2 linked regions of the Rubrivivax gelatinosus IL144 genome follow. The protein of the gene in region 2 interacts with the protein of the main gene of each other region in a pairwise test. Links are inferred from orthologs where the notes say so. Each region holds a gene or a part of one and is shown on either strand. Other genes may lie near its edges.

Evidence for each region.
Region 1: the proteins of ybgC (region 2) and acpP interact in binary tests that used the Escherichia coli proteins (3 or more experiments, as listed by UniProt). The link is inferred for Rubrivivax gelatinosus IL144 from one-to-one orthologs.

The regions. Positions count from the first base shown.
Region 1 is NC_017075.1:4,411,901-4,418,449, forward strand. What follows is about bases 1,613-4,366. They hold acpP (acyl carrier protein), read right to left. Parts: upstream 3,233-4,366; coding sequence 2,993-3,232; downstream 1,613-2,992. Other genes in these bases: RGE_RS20060 (hypothetical protein), read right to left, coding at 1,613-1,733; fabF (beta-ketoacyl-ACP synthase II), read right to left, coding at 1,741-2,985; fabG (3-oxoacyl-ACP reductase FabG), read right to left, coding at 3,320-4,051; fabD (ACP S-malonyltransferase), read right to left, coding at 4,048-4,366. Also shown: RGE_RS20050 (sigma-E factor negative regulatory protein), read right to left, coding at 1-635; RNA polymerase sigma factor RpoE, read right to left, coding at 676-1,284; more of RGE_RS20060, read right to left, coding at 1,281-1,612; more of fabD, read right to left, coding at 4,367-4,986; RGE_RS20085 (beta-ketoacyl-ACP synthase III), read right to left, coding at 5,024-6,007; phosphate acyltransferase PlsX, read right to left, coding at 6,012-6,549. UniProt on the Escherichia coli protein: Carrier of the growing fatty acid chain in fatty acid biosynthesis.
Region 2 is NC_017075.1:4,191,766-4,196,903, reverse strand. What follows is about bases 154-2,935. They hold ybgC (tol-pal system-associated acyl-CoA thioesterase), read right to left. Parts: upstream 1,856-2,935; coding sequence 1,451-1,855; downstream 154-1,450. Other genes in these bases: RGE_RS19080 (pyridoxal phosphate-dependent aminotransferase), read right to left, coding at 1,916-2,935; tolQ (protein TolQ), read right to left, coding at 771-1,454; RGE_RS19095 (ExbD/TolR family protein), read right to left, coding at 329-769; tolA (cell envelope integrity protein TolA), read right to left, coding at 154-324. In the rest of the region: more of tolA, read right to left, coding at 1-153; more of RGE_RS19080, read right to left, coding at 2,936-3,097; transcription antitermination factor NusB, read right to left, coding at 3,097-3,576; ribH (6,7-dimethyl-8-ribityllumazine synthase), read right to left, coding at 3,573-4,037; ribBA (bifunctional 3,4-dihydroxy-2-butanone-4-phosphate synthase/GTP cyclohydrolase II), read right to left, coding at 4,046-5,138.

The sequences.
Region 1 (6,549 bases), 220 kb from region 2 along the record:
ATCACCTCGACGTTGCGCGGCACGCCGCCGGGCAGCGCGGCCGGGCCGCCGGCCATCGCGTCGCGGTGCGCGCGCAGGTAGGCGTCCAGGCGCGCATCGCGGATCAGCCGGCCCTCGACGACCAGCGCGCGCGGCGCCGCGGCGCCGGTCGTCGCCAGGCTCAGGCCCGGATTGGCGGGCGGCGCGTCGGCGAGCACCGCAGCGCCGGAAGGCGCGAGCGTCGACATGCGCGTCACGACGACGACCCCGGCGACGGCGACGAACCCGGCCGCCACCGCCGCCGGCGCCAGCCAGGCGTGGCGCCGACGGCTGCCCGCCACAGCCACCACGGCCGCCGGCTGGGCGACGGCGGGACGCTCCAGCGGCTGCGGCGCCAGCACCACCGGCTCCTCGGCCAGGCGCGCGCGCAGCCCGGTGAGAAAGGCGCAGTCGCGCGAGGCTGGATTGGCCAGGTCCTCGGAGCGCATGACGTCGCCGATCAGCTGGTAGGCGTGCCAGGTGCGCCGGGCTTCGGGGTCGTCGCGCCAGCGCGCGCAGCCCTCGTCCAGCGCCGACGGGTCGCCGTCGACCAGGGCCGACAACAGGGACGCAGTGGAATCCCCGGGAGGCGTGGCGCTGTTGCGGTTCGGGTTCATCGGATGAGTGGTGGTTCGTCGCGTGCAGGCAGGTGCCGGGTCACCAGCGTTCACCTTCGCGCGTGTCGAGAAGCGGGCGCAGCCGCGTCGCGATGGCCTCCCGGGCGCGGAAGATGCGCGAGCGCACGGTTCCGATCGGGCAATTCATCACGTCGGCAATCTCTTCGTAGCTCAGACCTTCGATCTCGCGAAGCGTGATCGCCTGACGGAGATCCTCCGACAGGGCCTCGATCGCCGCGTTCACGGCCGTCGCGATCTCCCGGCTGGCCATCAAGGCCTCGGGGGTCGCGCCATCGCTTAGTTCGTTTTCGACACGAGAAGTTTCATCGTCATCGCCCGACGATGCCAGCGAGCCCTCCGTGACCAGGGGATCACGGCGCAACTCGACCAGCGCCTTCTTGGCGGTGTTGACGGCGATGCGGTAGAGCCAGGTGTAGAACGCGCTGTCGCCGCGGAACTGCGGCAGCGCGCGGTAGGCGCGGATGAAGCTCTCCTGCGCGATGTCCTGCACCAGGCCGTCGTCGCGCACCATGCGCCCGACCAGGCGCTCGATGCGGCGCTGGTACTTGACGACGAGCATCTCGAACGCCCGCATGTCACCGCGCTTGGCGCGCTCGACCAGCAGGGCGTCGGCATCGGCGTCGGTCATGGAGCGGGCCGCGACGGCGAAGCGGGCGGCAAAGAGGCGGCGGGCGCGGCAGCGCAATATAGCGCCGCACGCAAGAGGTGAATCCGGGAGCCGGCCTCGCGCGCGCCGAGCGCGAGCCAGCGTGTGCCGCCCTCGGCCGACGTCAGGCGCAGCAGCAGCCAGCGGCCGAGATCGATCGAGACCTCGGCGGTGCAGGGTGCGCCGTCGGCGCTCCATTCGGCGCCGTCCCAGCGCAAGGCGAGCGGCCGCAAGGCGGCCAGACGCCAGGCCAGAAGGCCGGCGGCGAGCGCCGCCAGAAAAGCCGCGACCGCCGACGGATGGCCGTCGGCGAGCCAGGCGCTCGCCCAGGCCGCCACCGCGGCGGCCGCAAGGGCCGCCAGCAGCGCCTGGACGGCGCGCCAAGGCGCGCCACCCGAGCAGGTCACGGCGACCGGCGGCGGATGGCGCACGCGCTCGTCACACGCGGCGGAAGACCAGCGTGCCGTTGGTGCCGCCGAAACCGAAGTTGTTCTTCACCGCGACGTCGATCTTCATTTCCCGCGCCTGGTTGGCGCAGTAGTCGAGGTCGCACTCCGGATCGGGGTTGACGAGGTTGATCGTCGGCGGCGAGACCTGGTGATGCAGTGCGAGCACGGTGAACAGCGACTCGATGCCGCCGGCGCCGCCCAGCAGGTGGCCGGTCATCGACTTGGTCGAGTTCACGACCAGCTTCTTCGCGTGGTCACCGAAGGCCAGCTTGATCGCGTTGGTCTCGTTCAGGTCGCCCAGCGGCGTCGAGGTGCCGTGCGCGTTGAGGTACTGCACCTCGTCGGCGTTGATGCCGGCGTTGCGCAGCGCCGCCTTCATCGAGCGCTTGGGGCCGTCGACGTTCGGCGCGGTCATGTGGTACGCGTCGGCACCCATGCCGAAACCGGCGAGTTCGGCGTAGATCTTGGCGCCGCGCTTCTTCGCGTGTTCGTACTCCTCGAGCACGAGCACGCCGGCGCCCTCGCCCAGCACGAAGCCGTCGCGGTCCTTGTCCCAGGGGCGGGACGCGGCCTGCGGGTCGTCGTTGCGGGTGGACAGCGCACGCGCGGAGGCAAAACCACCGATGCCCAGCGGCGAGACGGTCGACTCCGCACCGCCGGCGATCATCACGTCCGCATCGCCGTACTCGATCAGACGCCCGGCTTCGCCGATGCAGTGCAGACCGGTGGTGCAGGCGGTGACGATCGACAGGTTCGGGCCGGTGTAGCCGAAGCGGATCGAGACGTGCCCCGAGATCATGTTGATGATCGAGGACGGCACGAAGAACGGCGAGATCCGGCGCGGACCGCGTTCACCGTACTCGGCCTGCGTCTGCTCGATCATCGGCAAGCCGCCGATGCCCGAGCCGACGATCACGCCGATGCGTTCGGCGGCGGCTTCGTCCAGTTCACTGCCCTGGGGCAGGCCGGCGTCCTGCACCGCCTGGATGGCGGCGGCCATGCCGAAGTGGATGAACGTGTCCATGTGCCGGGCTTCCTTCGCCGGGATGTAATCCTCGACGTTGAAACCCTTCACCTCGCCGGCGATCCGGCAGGCGAAAGCGGACGCATCGAACTTCGTGATCGATCCGATGCCGCTTCTGCCGGCGACGATGTTCGCCCAGCCTTCGGCCACCGAGTTGCCGACCGGGCTGACGAGCCCGAGGCCGGTGACGACGACTCTGCGCCTGGTCATGCGCAGGTCAGGCCTTCTGGTGCGCGACCGCGTAGTCGATCGCGAGCTGCACCGTGGTGATCTTCTCGGCTTCCTCGTCCGGGATCTCGATGCCGAACTCGTCTTCGAGCGCCATCACCAGCTCCACCGTGTCGAGCGAGTCGGCGCCGAGGTCGGCCACGAAGGCCTTCTCGTTGGTGACGTCGGACTCGGGCACGCCGAGCTGCTCGGCGATGATCTTCTTGACACGGGCTTCAATATCGCTCATGACTCCTCCAGGAGGGGGGTATCGGTAAACAGCCCACGATTCTACCGGTGGGGCAAGGGCCGGTTTTTTGACGAAACGACGGCCTCGTCAGGCCATGTACATGCCGCCATTGACGTGCAGCTCGGTGCCGGTCACGTAACCGGCCTCCTCGCTGCACAGGAAAGCGACCGCGTGCGCGACCTCGTCGGCCGCACCCAGGCGGCCCAGCGGGATCTGCGCCAGCAGCGCCGCCTTCTGCGCCTCGGGCAGGGTCTCGGTCATGTCGGTGGCGATGAAACCGGGCGCGACACAGTTGACGGTGATGTTGCGGCTACCGAGCTCGCGGGCCAGGGCACGCGTCATGCCGGCGACGCCCGCCTTGGCGGCGGCGTAGTTGGCCTGGCCGGCGTTGCCCGAGGCACCGACGACCGAGGTGATGTTGACGATGCGGCCCCAGCGCTGCTTCATCATCGGCCGCATCACGGCGCGGCTGAGGCGGAAGACGGCCTTGAGGTTGGTGTCCAGCACCGCATCCCAGTCCTCGTCCTTCATGCGCATCGCCAGCGTGTCGCGGGTGATGCCGGCGTTGTTGACGAGCACGTGCAGCGCACCGTGTTCCTTGACCAGGGCTTCGATCAGCGCGTCGGAGGCGGCGGCGTCGGTGACGTTGAGCACGCGGCCCTGCACGCCGGGCAGCGCAGCTTCGATCGCCGCGGCGCCGGCTTCGCTGGTGGCGGTGCCGACGACACGGAAGCCGTCGGCCGCCAGCGCGGCGGCGATGGCGCGACCGATGCCGCGCGAGGCGCCGGTGACGAGGGCGATGCGTTGAGTGTCGCTCATTGCACGAGTTCCTTGGCAGCGGCCAGCGATTGGGGATCGAGGATGGTCGTCGATGCGATCTCGGCGTCGATGCGGCGCACCAGGCCCGACAGCACCTTGCCCGGGCCGCATTCGATCACGGCCGTGCAGCCGCGAGCACGCAGCGCCTGCACCACCTCGACCCAGCGCACCGGGCCGAAGGCCTGGCGGTACAGCGCGTCGCGGATGCGCGCCGGGTCGGTCTCGACGGCGACGTCGATGTTGTTGATGACGGCAATGGTCGGCGTGGCGACCGGGGTCGTCGCCAGCTTCTCCTTCAGGCGCTCGGCGGCCGGCTGCATCAGCGCCGAGTGGAAGGGCGCGGACACCGGCAGCGGCAGCGTGCGCTTGGCCCCGGCAGCCTTCAGCGCCTGGGCGGCCAGCTCGACGGCGGCCTTGGTGCCGGCGATGACGGTCTGCTTCGGGTCGTTGAAGTTGGCGGCGGCGACACACTCGCCGGCGTCGCGCGCGGCCTGCTCGCAGCAGCGGCGCACGACCTCGCCGTCCAGGCCGAGCACGGCGACCATCGCGCCGGCGCCCACCGGCACGGCTTCCTGCATCGCCTGGGCGCGGAAACGCACCAGCGGCACGGCGTCGGCCAGGGTCAGCGCCCCGGCGGCCACCAGCGCGGCGTACTCGCCCAGCGAGTGGCCGGCAACGGCCGACGGCACGGCGCCGCCTTCGGCGAGCCAGGCGCGGTAGTTGGCGACGCCGGCGACCAGCATCACCATCTGCGTGTTGACCGTCAGGTCCAGCGCTTCCTTCGGGCCGGCGTGGATCAGCGCGGCGACGTCGAGACCGGCGGCGGCCGACGCTTCTTCCAGCGTCGCGCGCACGGCGGGGTGCTCGCCCCAGGCGTCGAGCATGCCGACGGATTGCGATCCCTGCCCGGGAAAGACGAATGCGAACTCAGCCATGGTGTGGTGTCTCCTGTCGTCGGACGGATGCGGCGGCTCAGAAGTCGAGCAGCACCGCGCCCCAGGTGAAGCCGCCGCCGACGCCCTCCAGCAGCACGGTCTCGCCGCGCTGCACGCGGCCGCTGCGCACCGCGGCATCCAGCGCCAGCGGCACCGAGGCCGCCGACGTGTTGCCGTGCTCGTCGACGGTGACGACGAGACGCTCGGGCGCCAGCTTCAGCTTGCGCGCGGTGCCGTTCATGATGCGGATGTTGGCCTGGTGCGGGATCAGCCAGTCGATGTCGGCCTCGGTGCGGCCCGCCTTGGCGAGCACCGCGCGGGCGGCATTTTCCAGCACGCCGACGGCGAGTTTGAACACCGCCTGACCGTCCATGCGCAACAGCGGATGACCGAGCACCTGGCCGCCGGAGACCGTGCCCGGCACGCAGAGGATGCCGGCGTGGCGGCCGTCGGCGTGCAGCTCGGTGGCCAGGATGCCGGGCTCGTCGCTGGCCTCCAGCACCACGGCGCCGGCGCCGTCGCCGAAGAGCACGCAGGTCGTGCGGTCGTCGAAGTCGAGGATGCGCGAGAAGACCTCGGCGCCGACGATCAGCGCGCAGCGCGCGCTGCCGGCGCGGATCATCGCGTCGGCCACGCTGAGCGCGTAGACGAAGCCCGAGCACACCGCCTGCACGTCGAAGGCCGGGCAGCCGTGCACGCCGAGCTTGGCCTGCAGGATCGTCGCCGTCGACGGGAACACCATGTCCGGCGTCGAGGTCGCGACGATGATCAGGTCGACCTCGGCGGCCGAGCGGCCGGCGGCTTCGAGCGCGCGGCGCGAGGCCTCCAGCGCCAGGTCGCTCGAGTTGACGCCGTCGTCGACGAAGTGGCGCGCGCGAATGCCGGTGCGCTCGACGATCCAGGCGTCGCTGGTCTCGAGGCCGCGCGCAGCCAGCAGCTGCACGAAGTCGTCGTTGCTGACGCGGCGCGGGGGCAGATAGCCACCGGTGCCGGTGATGCGGGAGTACGGTACTGCGGTCACGCGTTCAGGCGGCTTGCGGGGCCGCGGTATCGCCGGAGGGCATGGCCTGCAGGGTCTCCGCGATGCGGTGGTGCACGCGGTCGAGCAGGCGGTTGCGCGCGGCGTCGTAAGCCCGCGCCAGCGCCGTCTCGAACGCCAGCGCGTCCGAGGAACCGTGCGCCTTGAAAACGAGTCCGCGCAGGCCCAGCAGCGCGCCGCCGCTGTAGCGGCGATGGTCGACGCGGGCCTTGAAGCGGTTGAGCACCGGCATCGCGACGAGCGCGGCCAGCTTGGTCCACGCGCTGCGCGTGAACTCCTCCTTGATCATCTGCGAGAGCATGCCCGCCAGACCTTCGGAGGTCTTGAGCGCGACGTTGCCGACGAAACCGTCGCAGACGACGAGGTCGGTCGTGCCCTTGAAGATGTCGTTGCCTTCCACGTTGCCGTGGAAGTTGATGTGGCCGCCGGCGTGCGCCGCGCGCAGCAGTTCGCCGGCGCGCTTGATCGTCTCGCTGCCCTTGATCGTCTCTTCGCCGATATTCAGCAGGCCGACCGTCGGCTCC
Region 2 (5,138 bases):
CTTTTTGCGGCGTTCGGCGCGTTCGATCGCGATCTGCGCGTCGCGGTCGGGCGCGGCCTGCGGCGGCGCCGGCTTGGGCTCCGGCGCGGGCTTGGGTTCGGGCTTCGGTTCGGGTGCCGGGGCCGGCGGCTCGGGCGCGGGCGGCGGCGCGGCGGTCTCGGGCACGGCGGCCCAGAGCTCGGCGCTGACCGTCTCGGGTTCGGCCGAGTGCCAGTCGACGGCGACCGTCAGGCCGACGATCAGCAGCAGGTGAACGAGCAGCGCCAGCCCGGCGCCGGTCAGCAGGCTGTCGGCCGGGCGGGGCTGCAGCGCGTCATGCGCCACGGGCTCAGGCTCCCTGCTTGACCGAGAGGCCGACGCGCTGCACGCCGGCGCGCTGCAGCGTGTCCATCACGCGCACGACGCTCTCGTACTTGACGTTGCGGTCGGCGCTGATGACGACCGGCACCTCGGCCTTGCCGTCCTGCGCCTCGCGCACGCGGGCCACGAGCTGCGGCAGCTTGACCGCCTCGGGCTCGCCGGCCTTGCTGCCGTCGATCAGGCGCAGCTTCAGCGTCTCGTCGCTGCCGACGACGATCTCGACCACCGCGCTCGGCCGCTGCTGCGACTTGCCGACCGAGGGCAGGTCGACGACGCCGGTGGTGATCAGCGGCGCGGTGACCATGAAGATGATCAGCAGCACCAGCATCACGTCGATGAACGGGACCATGTTGATCTCGTTGACCGATCGGCGGCGGCCGCGGCCGCCGCGGGAAGCCACGGCAGGCATCTCAGACGCTCCCGGCCGGGCCCGACGCGTTGCGCTGCAGGATGTTCGAGAACTCCTCGATGAAGGTCTCGAACTGGATCGCGATGCGGTCGATGTCGCGCGCGAAGCGGTTGTAGGCGATGACCGCCGGGATCGCCGCGAACAGGCCGATCGCGGTGGCCACCAGCGCCTCGGCGATGCCCGGCGCGACGGTGGCCAGCGTCACCTGCTGCAGGTTGGACAGGCCGACGAAGGCATGCATGATCCCCCAGACGGTGCCGAACAGGCCGACGTAGGGCGAGACCGAGCCGACCGAGGCGAGGAAGCTGAGGTGGCTCTCGATCGCATCGAGCTCGCGCTGGAAGCTGGCGCGCATCGCGCGGCGTGCGCCGTCGAGCTGGGCGCCGGCGTCCAGGCGGCGTTCGCGCAGCTTCAGGAACTCGCGCATGCCGCTGGCGAAGATGCGTTCGATCGGCGCCGCGTCGGTCTTGTTCGTGGCCGCCTGGTTCAGCTCGGTCAGGCTGCGGCCCGACCAGAACTCGCGTTCGAAGGCTTCGTTGCGGCTGCGCACGGTGCGCAGGCCGAAGAGCTTGCCGAAGATGACGGTCCAGCTGGCCAGAGAGACCAGCGCCAGGCCGGCCATCACGAGCTGCACGACGGCGCTCGCCTGCAGCACGAGGGAGACGATCGAAAGATCCTGGTTCATCGGAGGGCGTCGAAGATCTGGAGCGGGATGCGCACGGGGCGGAAGGTCGCGGCGTCGACGCAGCCGACACGGACCTCGGCTTCGGCCAGCAGCTCCTCGCCGCGCCAGGCCTGCTGGGCGAAGACGAGCGAGGCGCGGCAGAGCTCGCGCACGCTGGCGGTGACGACGATCTCGTCGTCCAGCCGCGCCGGGCGGCGGTAGGAGACGGTGGCGTCGGCGACGACGAAAACGGTGCCGGTGGCGACGCGCCCGGCTTCCTGGCCGATGCCCAGCGAGCGCAGCCACTCGGTGCGGGCACGCTCGAAGAACTTCAGGTAGTTCGCGTAGTAGACGACGCCGCCGGCGTCGGTGTCTTCCCAGTAGACGCGGACGCGGTGGCGGAAAGCGGCGGTCTCGGACATCGGCGGGCGATTATGCGGCAGCGCAGCAACGGCCCCCGGGCCGGCGGGGCTGCCGCGGGCTCATCGGAGTTCGCGCGCCAGGCGCGCGATCGCGGCTTCGAGCTGGGCCATCGAGTTGGCGAAGGACAGGCGCAGGTAGCGCTCGGCGGCGGCCGGGCCGAAGTCGCGGCCCGGCGTCATCGCGACGTGGGCACGCTCCATCATCTGCATGCAGAAGTCCCAGCTGCTGGGCGAATAGCGCGAGCAGTCGGCCCAGGCGTAGAACGCGCCGTCGGGCACGACCGGCACCGCGAGGCCCAGCTTCTGCAACTCGGGCACGATGAAGTCGCGGCGGCGGCGGAACTCCTCGCGCCGGCGTTCGTATTCGTCGATGGCCTCGGGCTCGAAACAGGCCAGCGCGGCGTGCTGGGCCACCGTCGAGGGGCAGATGAAGAGGTTCTGCGCCAGCTTCTCGACCGCGCCGACCAGCGCCGTCGGCAGCACCACCCAGCCGACGCGCCAGCCGGTCATGCTGAAGTACTTGGAGAAGCTGTTGATCGAGACGATGTCCTCGCCCAGCGCCAGCGCCGTGTGGCCGAAGGCCTCGTCGTAGCCCAGGCCGAGGTAGATCTCGTCGACGATCGTGACGCCGCCGCGTTCGCGCACGGTCTCGGCGATGGCGGCCATCTCGGCCGGCGCGATCGAGGTGCCGGTCGGGTTGCTCGGCGAGGCCAGCAGCACGCCGCGCGTGGCCGGCGTCCAGTGCGCGGCCACCGAGCCGGCGTCGAGCTGGAAACGCGCCGCGGGCACCGCCGGCACCAGCCGCGCCGTGCCGCCGGCGGCGGCGACGAAATGGCGGTTGCAGGGGTAGCTCGGGTCCGGCATCAGCACCTCGTCGCCGGCCTCGAACAAGGCCAGGCAGACGAGCTGAAGCGCCGCCGACGCGCCGGCGGTGACGGCGATGCGCGCCGGGTCGACGTCGACGCCCCAGCGTGTGCGGTACCAGCCGGCGATGCGTTCGCGCAGCGCGGGCAGGCCCAGCGCCGGCGTGTACTGCGTGCGGCCGGCGGCCAGGCAGGCCTCGGCGGCGCGCTGCACGCCCGGCGGCGCCGTGAAGTCGGGTTCGCCGATGTTCAGGTAGATCATCGGCTCGCCGCCGCGTGCGGGGTCGCAGGCGGGGCTGGCGGCGATGCGGTCGGCCGCCTTGGCGCATTCCATGACGTAGAACGGGTCGATGCGTGCGACCCGGCTGGCGACGCGCATCAGGCCCCCTGGGCGCGGCGCTGCGCGACCTCGGCCGGGCGCAGGTCGCCGGCCGCCTTGTCGAGCACGCCGTTGACGTACTTGTGGCCGTCGGTGCCGCCGAAGCTCTTGGCGAGCTCGACGGCTTCGTTGATCGCGACGCGGTACGGCACTTCCATGCAGTGCGTCAGCTCGTAGGCGCCGATCATCAGCACCGCGTGCTCGACCGGCGAGAGCTGGTTGGTGCGGCGGTCAACGTGGCGCGCGAGCACCGCGTCCAGCGCCGAGGCTTCGGCGATGCAGCCGTGCAGCAGGGCGTCGAAGTGGGCGCGGTCGCACTTGTCGAAGCCGTCCTGCTCGCGCATGTGGGCGTCGATGGTGCCTGCGTCGGCGCCGCTGATCAGCCATTCGTACAGGCCTTGCAGCGCGATCTCGCGCGAACGGCGGCGGGCGGACTTGGGCGCGGCGCGCTTGCGTGCGGCGGTGGGTTCGGTGCTCACGACAGGTCTTCCAGCAGGTTCGCCATCTCGACGGCGACGCGCGCGGCGTCGCGGCCCTTGTCCTCGGCACGGGCCCAGGCCTGGGCTTCGTTCTCGACGGTCAGGATGGCGTTGGCGATGGGGAGGCGGTGGTCCAGCGCGACGCGCGTGACGCCGGCGCCGCTTTCGTTGGCCACCAGTTCGAAGTGGTAGGTCTCGCCGCGGATGATGCAGCCCAGCGCGACCAGCGCGTCGTAGCCGCCCGAGGCGGCCAGCGCGGCCAGCGCCACCGGCACCTCGAGCGCACCGGGCACGGTGACTTCGCGCACGTCGGCCGCGTCGACCTCCAGGCGCGCCAGCTCGGCGCGGCAGGCATCGGCCAGCGCGGCGGTGATCGAGTCGTTGAAACGCGCCCGCACGATGGCGATGCGCAGGCCGCGACCGTCGAGATCGGTCGCCTGGCCCTGTTCTGCGTTCTGCATGGTGGTCCTCAGGCGTGCGCGGCGACGAAGCCGGTGATCTCCAGGCCGTAGCCCGGCATGCTCGGCATGCGGCGCGGGTTGCCGAGCAGGCGCATGCGGCGCACGCCCAGCTCGCGCAGGATCTGCGCGCCGACGCCGTAGGTGCGCAGGTCGGCCGGCGTGCGCGGCGTGGCCTCGCGCTGCTCCGGCGGCACGAGCTGCGGCAGCAGCGTGTCGATGTCGTGGGTGCAGTTGAGCAGCACCGCGCAGCCGCGTTCGGCGGCCTGCAGCGCCGCCAGCGCCGCCGGCAGCGGCCAGGAGTGGCTGCCGCCGCAGGCGTCGAGCACGTCGAAGACGGTGAAGGGCTCGTGCACGCGCACCGTCACCTCGTCGGCCGGGGTCCAGCGGCCGTGGGTCAGCGCCAGGTGCAGGCCGCCGCCCTTGTCGCGGTAGGCGATGCAGTCGAACTCGCCGTGCGGCGTCGTCACGCGGCGCTGGCCGACACGCTGGATCAGCGTCTCGTTGCGGCTGCGGTAGTGGATCAGGTCGGCGATGGTGCCGATCTTCAGGCCGTGCTCGCGGGCGAAGATCTCCAGGTCCGGCAGGCGCGCCATCGTGCCGTCGTCCTTCATGATCTCGCAGATCACCGCGGCCGGCGTCAGCCCGGCCATGCCGGCGAGGTCGCAGCCGGCTTCGGTATGGCCGGCGCGCATCAGCACGCCGCCGTCCTGGGCCATCAGCGGGAAGATGTGGCCGGGCTGCACCAGGTCGCTGGCCTTGGCGTCGCGGGCGACGGCGGCCTGCACGGTGCGCGCGCGGTCGGCTGCCGAGATGCCGGTCGTGACGCCGGAGGCGGCCTCGATCGACACGGTGAAGGCGGTTCCCATGCGGGTGCCGTTGCGCGCGGCCATCGGGTGCAGCTGCAGGCGCTCGCAGCGATCGCGCGTCAGCGTCAGGCAGATCAGGCCGCGGCCGTAGCGGGCCATGAAGTTGATCGCCTCGGGGGTGACGTGCTCGGCGGCGAGCACGAGGTCACCCTCGTTCTCGCGGTCTTCCTCGTCGACGAGGATGACCATGCGGCCGGCCGCCAGTTCGGCGACCAGCTCGGGGACAGGGGAAATC